3 regions of the Streptomyces sp. NBC_00820 genome follow, and region 2 is predicted to be linked to each of the others. Evidence: predicted binding sites of a transcription regulator. Region 2 holds the regulator's gene; each other region holds the start of a gene.
What was found. Region 2 encodes HrcA, which represses chaperone genes, less so after heat shock. Its sites were predicted from a motif close to TTNGCACTCNGNNNNNCNGAGTGCNAA; they were not measured.
Positions count from the first base shown of each region.

Region 1 (4,272 bases), 930 kb from region 2:
AGGGCGTGTTCGCCGAGACGGCGGGCGGGGTGACGGTCGGCGTCACGAAGAAGCTCATCGAGAGCGGCGCCCTGGACCCGACGCTCACCACGGTCGTCCTCAACACCGGCGACGGCCTCAAGACCCTCGACGCGGTGGCCGGCACCGGTCCGACCGCCGTCATCCGCCCGACCCTGGAATCCTTCCGAGAGGCTGGCCTCGTATGAGCGTGACCGTTCGCATTCCGACCATCCTGCGTACCTATACCGGTGGTCAGGCCGAGGTCGCCGCCGAAGGGGCGACGCTGGCCGAGGTCATCGAGAACCTGGAGAAGCACCACACGGGGATCGCCGCCCGGGTACTGGACGACCAGGGCAAGCTGCGCCGTTTCGTCAACGTGTACGTCAATGACGACGACGTGCGTTTCGAGCGGGGCCTGGAGACGGTCACCCCGGACGGTGCCGGCGTCTCCATCATTCCGGCCGTCGCGGGCGGCTGACAGGGCCCGGTATTACCTTCGGTAATCGCGGTTACCGACTGTTCATCGAATGGCCCCCTCCGTGAGAGAAGCGGAGGGGGCCATTCTGCGTGATTGAGCACGGTAGAGTTGGGGAACGCGCTCCTGGGCCACTGGTCGGGAGCACTGGATTCATGCCGCGCGCCCGATAAGAAGTAGCCAAAATGCCCGGGTTGTTTGCGGCATTTGTGGTTTTTGCAGGGCCCGACTTGCCCTGAATTCAGGCGAATTCTCGCCACATTCCGGACCGCGCTCTTCTGGAATTCTCGTCCGATTGACCTGTTGCAGAGGGCAGTTGGGCAGATACATTCGGCCGCGGTCGACGCGTTCCGGCGCACGCCCCCGACCGATGGGGGGCGAGGTCTGACCCGGGTCCGCGAAGGGTGGATCTGTGCAAGGGCCAGTAATAGGGGAGTTAGGCATGGCTCAGGGCACCGTCAAGTGGTTCAACGCGGAGAAGGGCTACGGCTTCATCGCGGTCGACGGTGGCGCGGACGTCTTCGTCCATTACAGCGCCATTCAGATGGACGGTTACCGCACCCTGGAAGAGGGCCAGCGGGTCGAGTTCGAGATCTCGCAGGGCCAGAAGGGCCCGCAGGCCGACATGGTTCGCGTCACCGCCTGAACGTTTTCGCAGCGAAGGGCCCGCACCGGCACAGGGTGCGGGCCCTTCGTCGTGTCCGGCGGCCGCCGGACCGCCTCGCCCGGCGCCTGTTCGCGCGCGGCTGACGCTCTCGCTGCATCCCCCGAGGCGCTTGCGCCCGCCCGTCGCCCGACCACCACCCCTATTCGAGCCCGCTTCGCGGGCGCAGCCTTGCACTCGGGCATGCCGAGTGCTAATCATTGCGTTAGCACTCTGAAGGTGAGAGTGACAACGAAGGACCGGGTCGGTGAGGCCCGCAGGCCGGGTGGGGCAAGGAACCACAAGGCCGGCGAGCCGTCCGTCGCGGGCGCGGGCGCGGTCCGAAGGAATCACCCCCAGTCCTGGAGGGACCACTTCACATGGCCAAGATCATCGCGTTCGACGAGGAGGCGCGGCGCGGCCTCGAGCGCGGCATGAACCAGCTCGCGGACGCCGTCAAGGTGACGCTCGGCCCCAAGGGCCGCAACGTCGTCCTCGAGAAGAAGTGGGGCGCCCCCACGATCACCAACGATGGTGTCTCCATCGCCAAGGAGATCGAGCTCGAGGACCCGTACGAGAAGATCGGCGCCGAGCTGGTCAAGGAAGTCGCCAAGAAGACGGACGACGTCGCCGGTGACGGTACGACCACCGCGACCGTTCTCGCCCAGGCCCTGGTCAAGGAAGGCCTGCGCAACGTCGCCGCCGGTGCCAACCCGATGGCCCTGAAGCGCGGTATCGAGAAGGCCGTCGAGGCCGTCTCCGCCGCCCTGCTGGAGCAGGCGAAGGACGTCGAGACCAAGGAGCAGATCGCCTCCACCGCGTCCATCTCCGCCGCCGACACCCAGATCGGCGAGCTCATCGCCGAGGCGATGGACAAGGTCGGCAAGGAAGGCGTCATCACCGTCGAGGAGAGCAACACCTTCGGTCTTGAGCTCGAGCTCACCGAGGGCATGCGCTTCGACAAGGGCTACATCTCCGCCTACTTCGCGACCGACATGGAGCGCATGGAGGCGGTGCTCGAGGACCCCTACATCCTCATCGCCAACTCCAAGATCTCCTCGGTCAAGGACCTGCTCCCGCTGCTGGAGAAGGTCATGCAGTCGGGCAAGCCGCTGCTGATCATCGCCGAGGACGTCGAGGGCGAGGCCCTGTCGACCCTGGTCGTGAACAAGATCCGCGGCACCTTCAAGTCCGTCGCCGTCAAGGCCCCGGGCTTCGGCGACCGCCGCAAGGCCATGCTCGGCGACATCGCCATCCTCACGGGCGGCGAGGTCATCTCCGAGGAGGTCGGCCTCAAGCTGGAGAACGCGTCCCTGGACCTCCTGGGCCGCGCCCGCAAGGTCGTCGTCACCAAGGACGAGACCACGATCGTCGACGGCGCCGGCTCCTCGGAGCAGGTGCAGGGCCGGGTCAACCAGATCCGCGCCGAGATCGAGAACAGCGACTCGGACTACGACCGCGAGAAGCTGCAGGAGCGCCTGGCGAAGCTCGCCGGCGGTGTCGCGGTCATCAAGGCCGGTGCCGCCACCGAGGTGGAGCTCAAGGAGCGCAAGCACCGCATCGAGGACGCCGTCCGCAACGCCAAGGCCGCGGTCGAGGAGGGCATCGTCGCCGGTGGTGGCGTGGCCCTGCTGCAGACCTTCCCGGTCTTCGAGAAGCTGGACGTCGAGGGTGACGAGGCGACCGGCGCCAACGCCGTGAAGCTCGCGCTCGAGGCCCCGCTGAAGCAGATCGCCGTCAACGCCGGCCTCGAGGGCGGTGTCGTGGTGGAGAAGGTGCGCAACCTGACCCCGGGCCACGGCCTGAACGCCGCGACCGGCGAGTACGTCGACCTGGTCGCCGAGGGCATCATCGACCCGGCGAAGGTGACCCGTTCCGCGCTGCAGAACGCCGCCTCCATCGCCGCGCTGTTCCTCACCACCGAGGCCGTCATCGCCGACAAGCCGGAGAAGGCCGCCGCGCCGGCCGGCGGCGGCATGCCGGGCGGTGACATGGACTTCTGATCGACCCCGGTCGATCAACGTCCTTACCGAGGGCGGCACCCCCTGTTCCGGCAGGAGGTGCCGCCCTCGGGCGTGTCCGGGGTCACACGGGGGCCCGCGAGGGAACGGAATGCGGGGCGTCGTACTCTCGGTTGCTTAAGGAAGTGCACCAATGCGCGTGCACATACCAGCTGGTTTCCGCCGGCTGGTCGAAACCGTCACTCACGAGGAGCCCCCCGCGTGACCGTCACGACGCCCGCCGCCTCCCGCGCGGCCCAGATCCTGTCCCGTCCGATCGTGCTCAACGGCCTGACCGTTCCCAACCGGATCGTCATGGCCCCGATGACCCGGATGTTCTCCCCCGAGGGCGTCCCCGGTGAGGACGTGGTGTCGTACTACGCGCGCCGCGCCGCCGCGGGTGTCGGCCTGATCATCACCGAGGGCACCTACGTGGGCCACGACTCGGCCGGCCAGAGCGACCGCGTGCCCCGCTTCCACGGCGAGGAGCAGCTGGCAGGCTGGGCGAAGGTCGTCGAGGCCGTGCACGCGGCGGGCGGCACGATCATGCCGCAGCTGTGGCACATCGGCATGGTCCGCAGGCAGGGCGAGCCGCCGTTCGCCGACGCCCCCGCCATGGGCCCGTCGGGCATCCACAAGGCGGGTGCCGAGGCCAAGGGCAAGGCCATGACGCAGGACGACCTGGACGACGTCATCGACGCGTTCGCCGAGGCCGCGGCCGCCGCCGAGCGCATCGGCATGGACGGCGTCGAGATCCACGGCGCCCACGGCTACCTCGTCGACCAGTTCCTGTGGGAGGGCACCAACCAGCGCACCGACGCCTACGGCGGCGACCCGGTGGCCCGCACCAAGTTCGCGGCGGAGATCGTCGCCGCGGTCCGCGCGGCCGTCTCCCCCGACTTCCCGGTCCTCTTCCGCTTCTCGCAGTGGAAGCAGCAGGACTACACCGCGCGTCTCGCCGAGACCCCCGAGGAGCTGGAGGCCATCCTCGCGCCGCTGGCCGCCGCCGGCGTCGACGCCTTCCACGCCTCCACCCGCCGCTACTGGCTGCCCGAGTTCGAGGGCTCCGACCTCAACCTCGCCGGCTGGACCAAGAAGATCACCGGCAAGCCGGTCATCACCGTCGGCTCGGTCGGCCTCGACGGCGACTTCGT
Region 1 is NZ_CP108882.1:3,824,529-3,828,800, reverse strand. It holds gene thrC (threonine synthase) at 1-206, shown strand, start outside; gene OIB37_RS17280 (MoaD/ThiS family protein) at 203-478, shown strand; gene OIB37_RS17275 (cold-shock protein) at 918-1,121, shown strand; gene groL (chaperonin GroEL) at 1,499-3,121, shown strand; gene OIB37_RS17265 (NADH:flavin oxidoreductase) at 3,341-4,272, shown strand, end outside.
Region 1: groL (chaperonin GroEL) is a predicted target of HrcA. The motif match lies at 1,310-1,336, and genes of this name have one in related genera.

Region 2 (4,272 bases):
CCGCGCGGGCATTGGGTACGTCTTCAGACCCAGGACGTCGACATCGTCGACGAAGCCAGTGAGCCTGTCCCGGACCTTGTGGTCGTGGCACCCGAGGTACTGCCGGCTTCGGGGCGGCTCCTTCCGGCGAGCCTCATCACCATGGTCGTCGAGGTGGTGTCAAAGACCAGCGTCGAGCGGGACTACAGCGTCAAGCGATCGATCTACGCCGCCGCCGGTGTCCCCGTTTATCTCGTCGTCGATCCGATCATGGCGCAATGCGTCCTGCTGACGCGGCCTGAAGGCGAGGGGGAGAGGGCTGACTACATGGGGCAGACCAAGAGGAAATTCGGCGAGACGCTCTCGCTCGAGACCCTGGGGGTCGAACTCGACACGAGCAGCTTCGGCATCCTCCCCGACGTCAAACCCCACCGGTGGCCGTTGCCGTGACGAAGTCGATCAGCTCCTCCACCCGTCCCAGCAGCTCCGGCTCCAGGTCCTTGTAGGACCCCACGCGCGCCAGGATCGCCTGCCACACCGCGCCCGTGTTCTCGTGCGGCCAGCCCAGTGCCCGGCAGACGCCCGTCTTCCAGTCCTGGCCGCGGGGGACGCGGGGCCACGCCTCGATGCCCAGGGCGGAGGGCTTCACCGCCTCCCAGACGTCGATGTAGGGGTGGCCGACCACCAGTGCGTGTTCACTCGTCACCGACTGGGCGATGCGCCACTCCTTGGTGCCGGGGACCAGGTGGTCCACCAGGACACCGAGGCGGGCGTCCGGGCCGGGCCCGAACCCCTCGACGACGGACGGCAGGTCGTCCACGCCCTCCAGGTACTCCACGACGACGCCCTCGACGCGCAGGTCGTCGCCCCACACCTTCTCGACCAGCTCGGCGTCGTGCCGGCCCTCGACGTAGATGCGGCCGGCGCGGGCCACGCGCGCGCGGGCGCCGGGGACGGCGACCGAGCCGGATGCGGTACGGGTGGGACGTACCGGGCCCGAGGACGGCGGTCGTACGAGCGTCACCACCCTGCCCTCCAGCAGGAAACCGCTCGGCTCCAGCGGGAACACCCGGTGCTTGCCGAAGCGGTCCTCCAGTGTCACCGTGCCCGCCTCGCAGCGGATCACCGCCCCGCAGAAGCCGGTACCGGGCTCCTCCACCACCAGGCCGGGCTCGGCCGCGACCTCGGGCACGGGCTTCGGCTTCTTCCAGGGCGGGGTCAGGTCGGGGGTGTACGTACGAAGGCGCGGGCCCGAAGGGCCCTCGTTGGAAGGGCGGTGGTGGGAGACGGGTGGGCGCATTCGGATGACGATAGGAGAAGCGGCGGCCCGGTACTCAAGACACGCCGAAACGCGCCGCCAGCTCGTCCCGTTGCCGTCGTACGAACGCCGCGTCTACCACCGCTCCGTGACCGGGTACGTACAGCGCGTCCTCGCCGCCCAGCGCGAGCAGCCGGTCCAGCGCGGCCGGCCACCGCGACGGCACGGCGTCCGGGCCGGCCTGCGGTTCGCCGGACTCCTCGACCAGGTCACCGCAGAAGACGACCTCCGGGGTGCCGGGGACCAGGACCGCGAGATCGTGGGCGGAGTGGCCGGGGCCGACGTTGGCCAGCAGCGCCTGGCGGCCGCCCCCGAGGTCGAGGGTCCACTCGCCCGAGACCGGATGGACGGGCCGGGACACCACGTCCGCCGCCTCGTCCGCCTCGGCGGCCGGCAGCCCGTTCCTGATCGCGTCCCGCCGCAGTTCCGCGCGCTCGTGCGCGAGCACCGCCTCCAGGCCCACCGCGGCGTACACCTCGGCCCCGGCGAACGCGGCGGCGCCGAAGACATGGTCGAAGTGGGGGTGGGTCAGCGCGAGATGAGTCACATCGCGGCCGGTCAGCTCCCGTACCGCGGCCCGCAGCCGGGCACCTTCCGCCAGGCTGGACCCCGCGTCCACCAACAGTGCCGTACCCTCGCCGAGAACCAGCCCCACCGTGCAGTCCCAGCCGGGCAGCCGGCACCGGCCGACGCCCGGGGCCAGTCGCTCCCACCCCAGGTCTTCCCAAGTCACCGTCATACCGCGACGCTATCCGTACGAGATCCGCGTGAGCCGTCGCGGCGGGACCGGCCTTGCCCAGTGAGCACCCCACGGCCGTACACTGGGCCGGTGAAGGCTGGCACTCGCATGCGCAGAGTGCCAAGCGAGAGACCGTGTGGCCCGTGGGGACGACGTGAGGGAGGTGCGCGCGGATGCTGAGTGAACGCAGGCTTCAGGTGCTGCGCGCCATCGTCCAGGACTATGTGGGCACCGAGGAGCCGGTGGGTTCCAAGGCGCTCACCGAGCGGCACAACCTCGGGGTCTCCCCGGCCACCGTGCGCAACGACATGGCCGCCCTGGAGGACGAGGGGTTCATCGCCCAGCCGCACACCAGCGCCGGGCGGATCCCCACGGACAAGGGCTACCGGCTGTTCGTCGACAGGCTCGCCGGCGTGAAGCCGATGACCGCGCCCGAGCGGCGGGCCATCCAGAACTTCCTCGAAGGCGCCGTCGACCTCGACGACGTCGTGGCGCGGACCGTGCGGCTGCTGGCGCAGCTGACCCGGCAGGTCGCCGTCGTGCAGTACCCGTCCCTGACCCGGTCCACCGTGCGGCATGTGGAGTTGCTCTCGCTCGCCCCGGCGCGCGTGATGCTCGTGCTGATCACGGACACCGGCCGGGTCGAGCAGCGGATGGTCGACTGCCCGGCTCCGTGCAGCGAGGTCTCCCTCGCCGACCTGCGGGCACGGCTCAACAGCCGGGTCGCGGGACGCCGGTTCGCCGACGTGCCGCAACTGGTCGAGGACCTCCCGGAGTCATTCGAGGCCGAGGATCGCGGTACGGTCTCCACAGTGCTCTCCACTCTGCTGGAGACACTGGTCGAAGAGAACGAGGAGCGGTTGATGATCGGCGGCACCGCCAATCTCACCCGTTTCGGACATGACTTCCCCCTCACGATCCGGCCCGTCCTGGAGGCACTGGAGGAGCAGGTCGTGCTTCTCAAGCTCCTCGGCGAGGCGAAGGATCCGGGCATGACCGTGCGCATCGGGCACGAGATCGCCCATGAGGGACTCAACTCCACGTCCGTCGTCTCGGTCGGCTACGGTTCGGGCGGCGAGGCGGTTGCCAAGCTCGGCGTGGTCGGACCGACCCGCATGGACTACCCGGGAACGATGGGAGCGGTACGCGCAGTGGCACGGTACGTCGGACAGATCCTGGCGGAGTCGTAAGTGGCCACGGATTACTACGCCGTTCTCGGCGTGCGCCGCGACGCGTCGCAGGATGAGATCAAGAAGGCGTTCCGTCGGCTCGCGCGCGAGCTGCATCCGGACGTCAATCCCGATCCGAAGACGCAGGAGCGGTTCAAGGAGATCAACGCCGCCTACGAGGTGTTGTCGGACCCGCAGAAGAAGCAGGTCTACGACCTCGGTGGCGACCCGCTGTCCCAGTCGGGCGGCGCCGGTGGCGCGGGCGGCTTCGGAGCCGGCGGCTTCGGCAACTTCTCCGACATCATGGACGCGTTCTTCGGCACGGCGTCGCAGCGCGGCCCGCGCTCGCGCACGCGGCGCGGCCAGGACGCCATGATCCGGATCGAGATCGAGCTGGACGAGGCGGCCTTCGGGACCACCAAGGACATCCAGGTCGACACGGCCATCGTCTGCAACACCTGCAACGGTGAGGGCGCGGCCCCGGGCACCTCCGCCCAGACATGTGACATGTGCCGCGGTCGCGGTGAGGTCTCGCAGGTCACCCGGTCCTTCCTGGGCCAGGTCATGACCTCCCGGCCCTGCCCGCAGTGCCAGGGCTTCGGAACCGTGGTCCCCACCCCGTGCCCCGAGTGCGCGGGCGACGGGCGGGTCCGCTCCCGGCGCACCCTCACGGTCAAGATCCCGGCCGGTGTCGACAACGGCACGCGCATCCAGCTGGCCGGCGAGGGCGAGGTCGGCCCCGGTGGCGGTCCGGCCGGCGACCTGTACGTCGAGATCCACGAGCTGCCGCACTCGACCTTCCAGCGGCGCGGCGACGACCTGCACTGCACGGTGACCATCCCGATGACCGCGGCGGCTCTCGGCACCAAGGTGCCGCTGGAGACGCTGGACGGCATGGAGGAGGTCGACATCCGGCCCGGCACGCAGTCGGGGCAGTCGATCCCGCTGCACAGCCGGGGCGTCACGCATCTGCGGGGCGGCGGCCGGGGCGATCTGATCGTGCACGTCGAGGTCACCACGCCGACCAAGCTCGACCCCGAGCAGGAGCGGCTGCTGCGGGAGCTGGC
Region 2 is NZ_CP108882.1:2,890,097-2,894,368, reverse strand. It holds gene OIB37_RS13235 (Uma2 family endonuclease) at 1-429, shown strand, start outside; gene OIB37_RS13230 (DUF3097 domain-containing protein) at 401-1,279, opposite strand; gene OIB37_RS13225 (MBL fold metallo-hydrolase) at 1,314-2,036, opposite strand; gene hrcA (heat-inducible transcriptional repressor HrcA) at 2,210-3,226, shown strand; gene dnaJ (molecular chaperone DnaJ) at 3,227-4,272, shown strand, end outside.

Region 3 (4,272 bases), 2.0 Mb from region 2:
CGGCTGCCGAAGGCGGCGGTCCGCTGCGGGGCCGCCGCGCTGGCCGCCACCGCCGTCCTCTCCGCCTGCTCCGTCCCCGGCACGGACTCCGGTGCCCGGTCCGGCCCCGGCGGAGAGTCCGGACACGGCGGCCCCGCCCAGTCCCTGGACCCGGCCGCCCGGCTCGCCGCCGAGCACACCCGCCTGGTCGCCGCCGCCCAGCGCTGGAACCTCGACCAGGTGCCCCTGACGCCCCCGGCCCCGCCGGCCCACAAGCCGAAGATCACCGCACGCGACGGCTTCGAGGTGGACGGCCAGGAGGAGGACCACCTCCCGCCGGTCTTCACCACCGTCCCCACCAAGAAGAAGATCGTCTTCCTCACCATCGACGACGGCGCCGAGAAGGACCCGGCGTTCCTGCGCATGATGAGCGACCTGAAGATCCCGTACAGCGCGTTCCTCAGCAACTACCTGGTCGAGGACGACTACGGCTACTTCCGCAAGATGCAGGCCGAGGGTCACACCCTCAACAACCACACCCTGACCCACCCCTACCTGCCCGGCCTGAACTACGACGAGCAGCGGGCCGAGATCTGCGGCATGCAGGCCATCATGAAGAAGGAGTTCGGCAAGGCGCCCACCGTCTTCCGGCCGCCCTACGGCAACTACAACGGCGACACCCTGCGCGCCGCCAAGTCCTGCGGCATCAAGTACGCGCCGATCTGGGACGAGGAGGTCTACGTCGACCACTGGGAGTACCGGGAGGACGACGAGGACCTGCACCCCGGCGACATCGTCCTCACCCACTTCCGTGGCCAGGACGACTGGGACGGCACGATGGTCGACGACATGCGCCGGTTCCTGAACAGGGTCACGCGCGAGGGCTACGCCGTCGCCCGCCTGGAGGACTACCTGTGAGGCACCCGGGGCGGCAGCGGCGCGGCCAAAGGCATCCAGGACGCCGGGCCGCGGCCGTCGTACTCGCCGCCTCGGTCCTTCTCCTCACCGGCTGCGCCCAGTCCGTCGACCCCATCGAACGCCTCGGCAAGAAGGCCGCCGCGGGCGTACGGCCGTCGAGCCCGCGACGGGACGAGGCGTACCGCCACTGGGGTCTGACGACCCCGCTCGCCGCCCCGCCCAGCAGGCCGGTCCGCCCGCTGGCCGCGCACACCGGCGACGCCGCCGGCCCCCGGGTCGTGGACCGCGTCGCCACCACCGACCGGGTCGTCTTCCTCACCTACGACGACGGCGCCGAACGCGACCCGCGCTTCGCCGACATGGTCCGCGAACTGCGGCTCCCGGTCAGCCTCTTCCTCGCCGGCAGCGTCACCGGTCCCGCCTACGGCCGCGCCGCCCGCCTCCGCTCCGCCGGAGCCGACGTCGAGAACCGCACCCTCGACCACCCCGCGCTGCGCGGGCTGTCCTACGCCGGACAGCGTGCCGAGATCTGCGGTCAGCAGGACCGGCTCGGCTCCCGCTTCGGCCGGCGCCCCCGCCTCCTGCGCCCGCCACAGGGCCGGTACGACCGCACCACCCTGCGCGCCGCCGCCGACTGCGGCATCTCGGCGATCGTCCTGTGGCGCGCCACCGTGACCTCCGGCGGCCTGGCCTACGCCCGGGGCGACAAGCACCTCCACGCGGGCGACATCGTCCTGGTCGGCCCAGACGAAACCCCGGGCCGAACCCTCGGGGAACGCACGACGCACCTGCTGCGCCGGGCCCAGGAACGCGGCCTGACGGTGGCGCACCTCGAGGACTACCTCTAGCGCGGAGTCCGCCTGGAGGTTCGGGGGTCCGTCCGGTTGTCGATCGGGCCCACCGGTGACTCGACAGCCTGGTCGCGCATTTCTCAGCCCGTCCGGCGTTTGAGGACGAGGCCCGTTCAGGGCCGACAGCGGGGGGCGGGGCCGACAGCGGGGGGCCGGGGGCGGCAGCCCCCGATGACGGCGGCCCCGACACCACGAGCGGGCCAACTCCACCAGCCCGACCCGGCCGACGCGCCGCACGGCAATTGGCACTCCGCTTGACCGAGTGCTAATCGCGGTCATAGTCTCGGCTCTGGCACTCGGCAGACGAGAGTGCCAACTACGCGACGGGCAGGTCCGGCACCCGCGACGACGGATCCACCTGGTCGCCACCTCAGACAGATAACCCCGTGAGATCTCCGAAGGGGGAGGTCGGATCGTGACGACCACCAGCTCCAAGGTTGCCATCAAGCCGCTCGAGGACCGCATTGTGGTCCAGCCGCTCGACGCCGAGCAGACCACGGCCTCTGGCCTGGTCATTCCGGACACCGCGAAGGAGAAGCCCCAGGAGGGCGCCGTCCTCGCCGTGGGTCCGGGCCGCTTCGAGAACGGCGAGCGCCTGCCGCTCGACGTCAAGGTCGGCGACATCGTGCTGTACAGCAAGTACGGCGGCACCGAGGTGAAGTACAACGGCGACGAGTACCTCGTCCTCTCGGCTCGCGACGTGCTCGCGATCATCGAGAAGTAGTTCACCCCGGGCATTTCTGCTCCTGACTGCGCCCCTGGCCCCCAGCGACCCATAAGTAGCCGGGCGTCCGGGGCGCAGTGTCATATCACCCAGATTTTCCGAGAGGGCTCCCGCTGTCATGGCGAAGGTTCTGAAGTTCGACGAGGACGCCCGTCGCGCCCTTGAGCGCGGCGTCAACAAGCTGGCCGACACGGTGAAGGTGACGATCGGTCCGCGTGGCCGCAACGTCGTCATCGACAAGAAGTTCGGCGCTCCCACCATCACCAACGACGGTGTCACGATCGCCCGTGAGGTCGAGATCGAGGACCCGTTCGAGAACCTCGGCGCGCAGCTGGTGAAGGAGGTGGCGACCAAGACCAACGACATCGCGGGTGACGGCACCACCACCGCCACCGTGCTCGCCCAGGCTCTGGTCCGCGAGGGCCTGCGCAACGTCGCCGCCGGCGCCTCCCCGGCCGCCCTGAAGAAGGGCATCGACGCCGCGGTCAAGGCCGTCTCCGACGAGCTGCACGCCTCGGCCCGCCCGATCGAGGAGAAGTCCGACATCGCGGCCGTCGCCGCGCTGTCCGCCCAGGACCAGCAGGTCGGCGAGCTGATCGCCGAGGCGATGGACAAGGTCGGCAAGGACGGTGTCATCACCGTCGAGGAGTCCAACACCTTCGGTCTGGAGCTGGACTTCACCGAGGGCATGGCCTTCGACAAGGGCTACCTGTCCCCGTACTTCGTCACCGACCAGGAGCGTATGGAGGCCGTCCTCGACGACCCGTACATCCTGATCAACCAGGGCAAGATCACGTCCATCCAGGACCTGCTGCCGCTCCTCGAGAAGGTCATCCAGGCCGGCGCCTCCCGCCCGCTGCTGATCATCGCCGAGGACGTCGAGGGCGAGGCCCTGTCGACCCTGGTCGTCAACAAGATCCGCGGCACCTTCAACGCCGTCGCGGTGAAGGCCCCCGGCTTCGGTGACCGCCGCAAGGCGATGCTGCAGGACATGGCCGTCCTCACCGGCGCCACGGTCATCTCCGAGGAGGTCGGCCTCAAGCTCGACCAGGCCGGTCTGGACGTGCTGGGCTCCGCCCGCCGCGTGACCGTCACCAAGGACGACACGACCATCGTCGACGGCGGCGGCAACGCTGCCGACATCGCGGGCCGCGTCAACCAGATCAAGGCCGAGATCGAGAACACGGACTCCGACTGGGACCGCGAGAAGCTCCAGGAGCGCCTCGCGAAGCTGGCCGGCGGCGTGTGCGTGATCAAGGTCGGCGCCGCCACCGAGGTGGAGCTGAAGGAGAAGAAGCACCGTCTGGAGGACGCCATCTCCGCGACCCGCGCCGCGGTCGAGGAGGGCATCGTCTCCGGTGGTGGCTCCGCGCTCGTCCACGCCGTGAAGGTCCTGGACGACAACCTCGGCAAGACCGGCGACGAGGCCACCGGTGTCGCGGTCGTCCGCCGCGCCGCCGTCGAGCCGCTGCGCTGGATCGCGGAGAACGCCGGCCTGGAGGGTTACGTCATCACCTCCAAGGTCGCCGAGCTCGGCAAGAACGAGGGCTTCAACGCCGCCACCGGCGAGTACGGCGACCTGGTCAAGGCCGGCGTCATCGACCCGGTCAAGGTCACCCGTTCCGCCCTGGAGAACGCCGCCTCCATCGCCTCCCTGCTCCTCACGACCGAGACCCTGGTCGTCGAGAAGAAGGAAGAGGAAGAGGCCGCCGCGGGCCACGGCCACGGCCACTCGCACTGACACTGACACCAGCGCACCTCAGCACTGAGGCTGCGCCCAGTCAGCACTGAGGCCCGGCA
Region 3 is NZ_CP108882.1:4,874,517-4,878,788, forward strand. It holds gene OIB37_RS22150 (polysaccharide deacetylase family protein) at 1-897, shown strand, start outside; gene OIB37_RS22155 (polysaccharide deacetylase family protein) at 894-1,745, shown strand; gene groES (co-chaperone GroES) at 2,164-2,472, shown strand; gene groL (chaperonin GroEL) at 2,591-4,213, shown strand.
Region 3: groES (co-chaperone GroES) is a predicted target of HrcA. The motif match lies at 1,991-2,017, and genes of this name have one in related genera.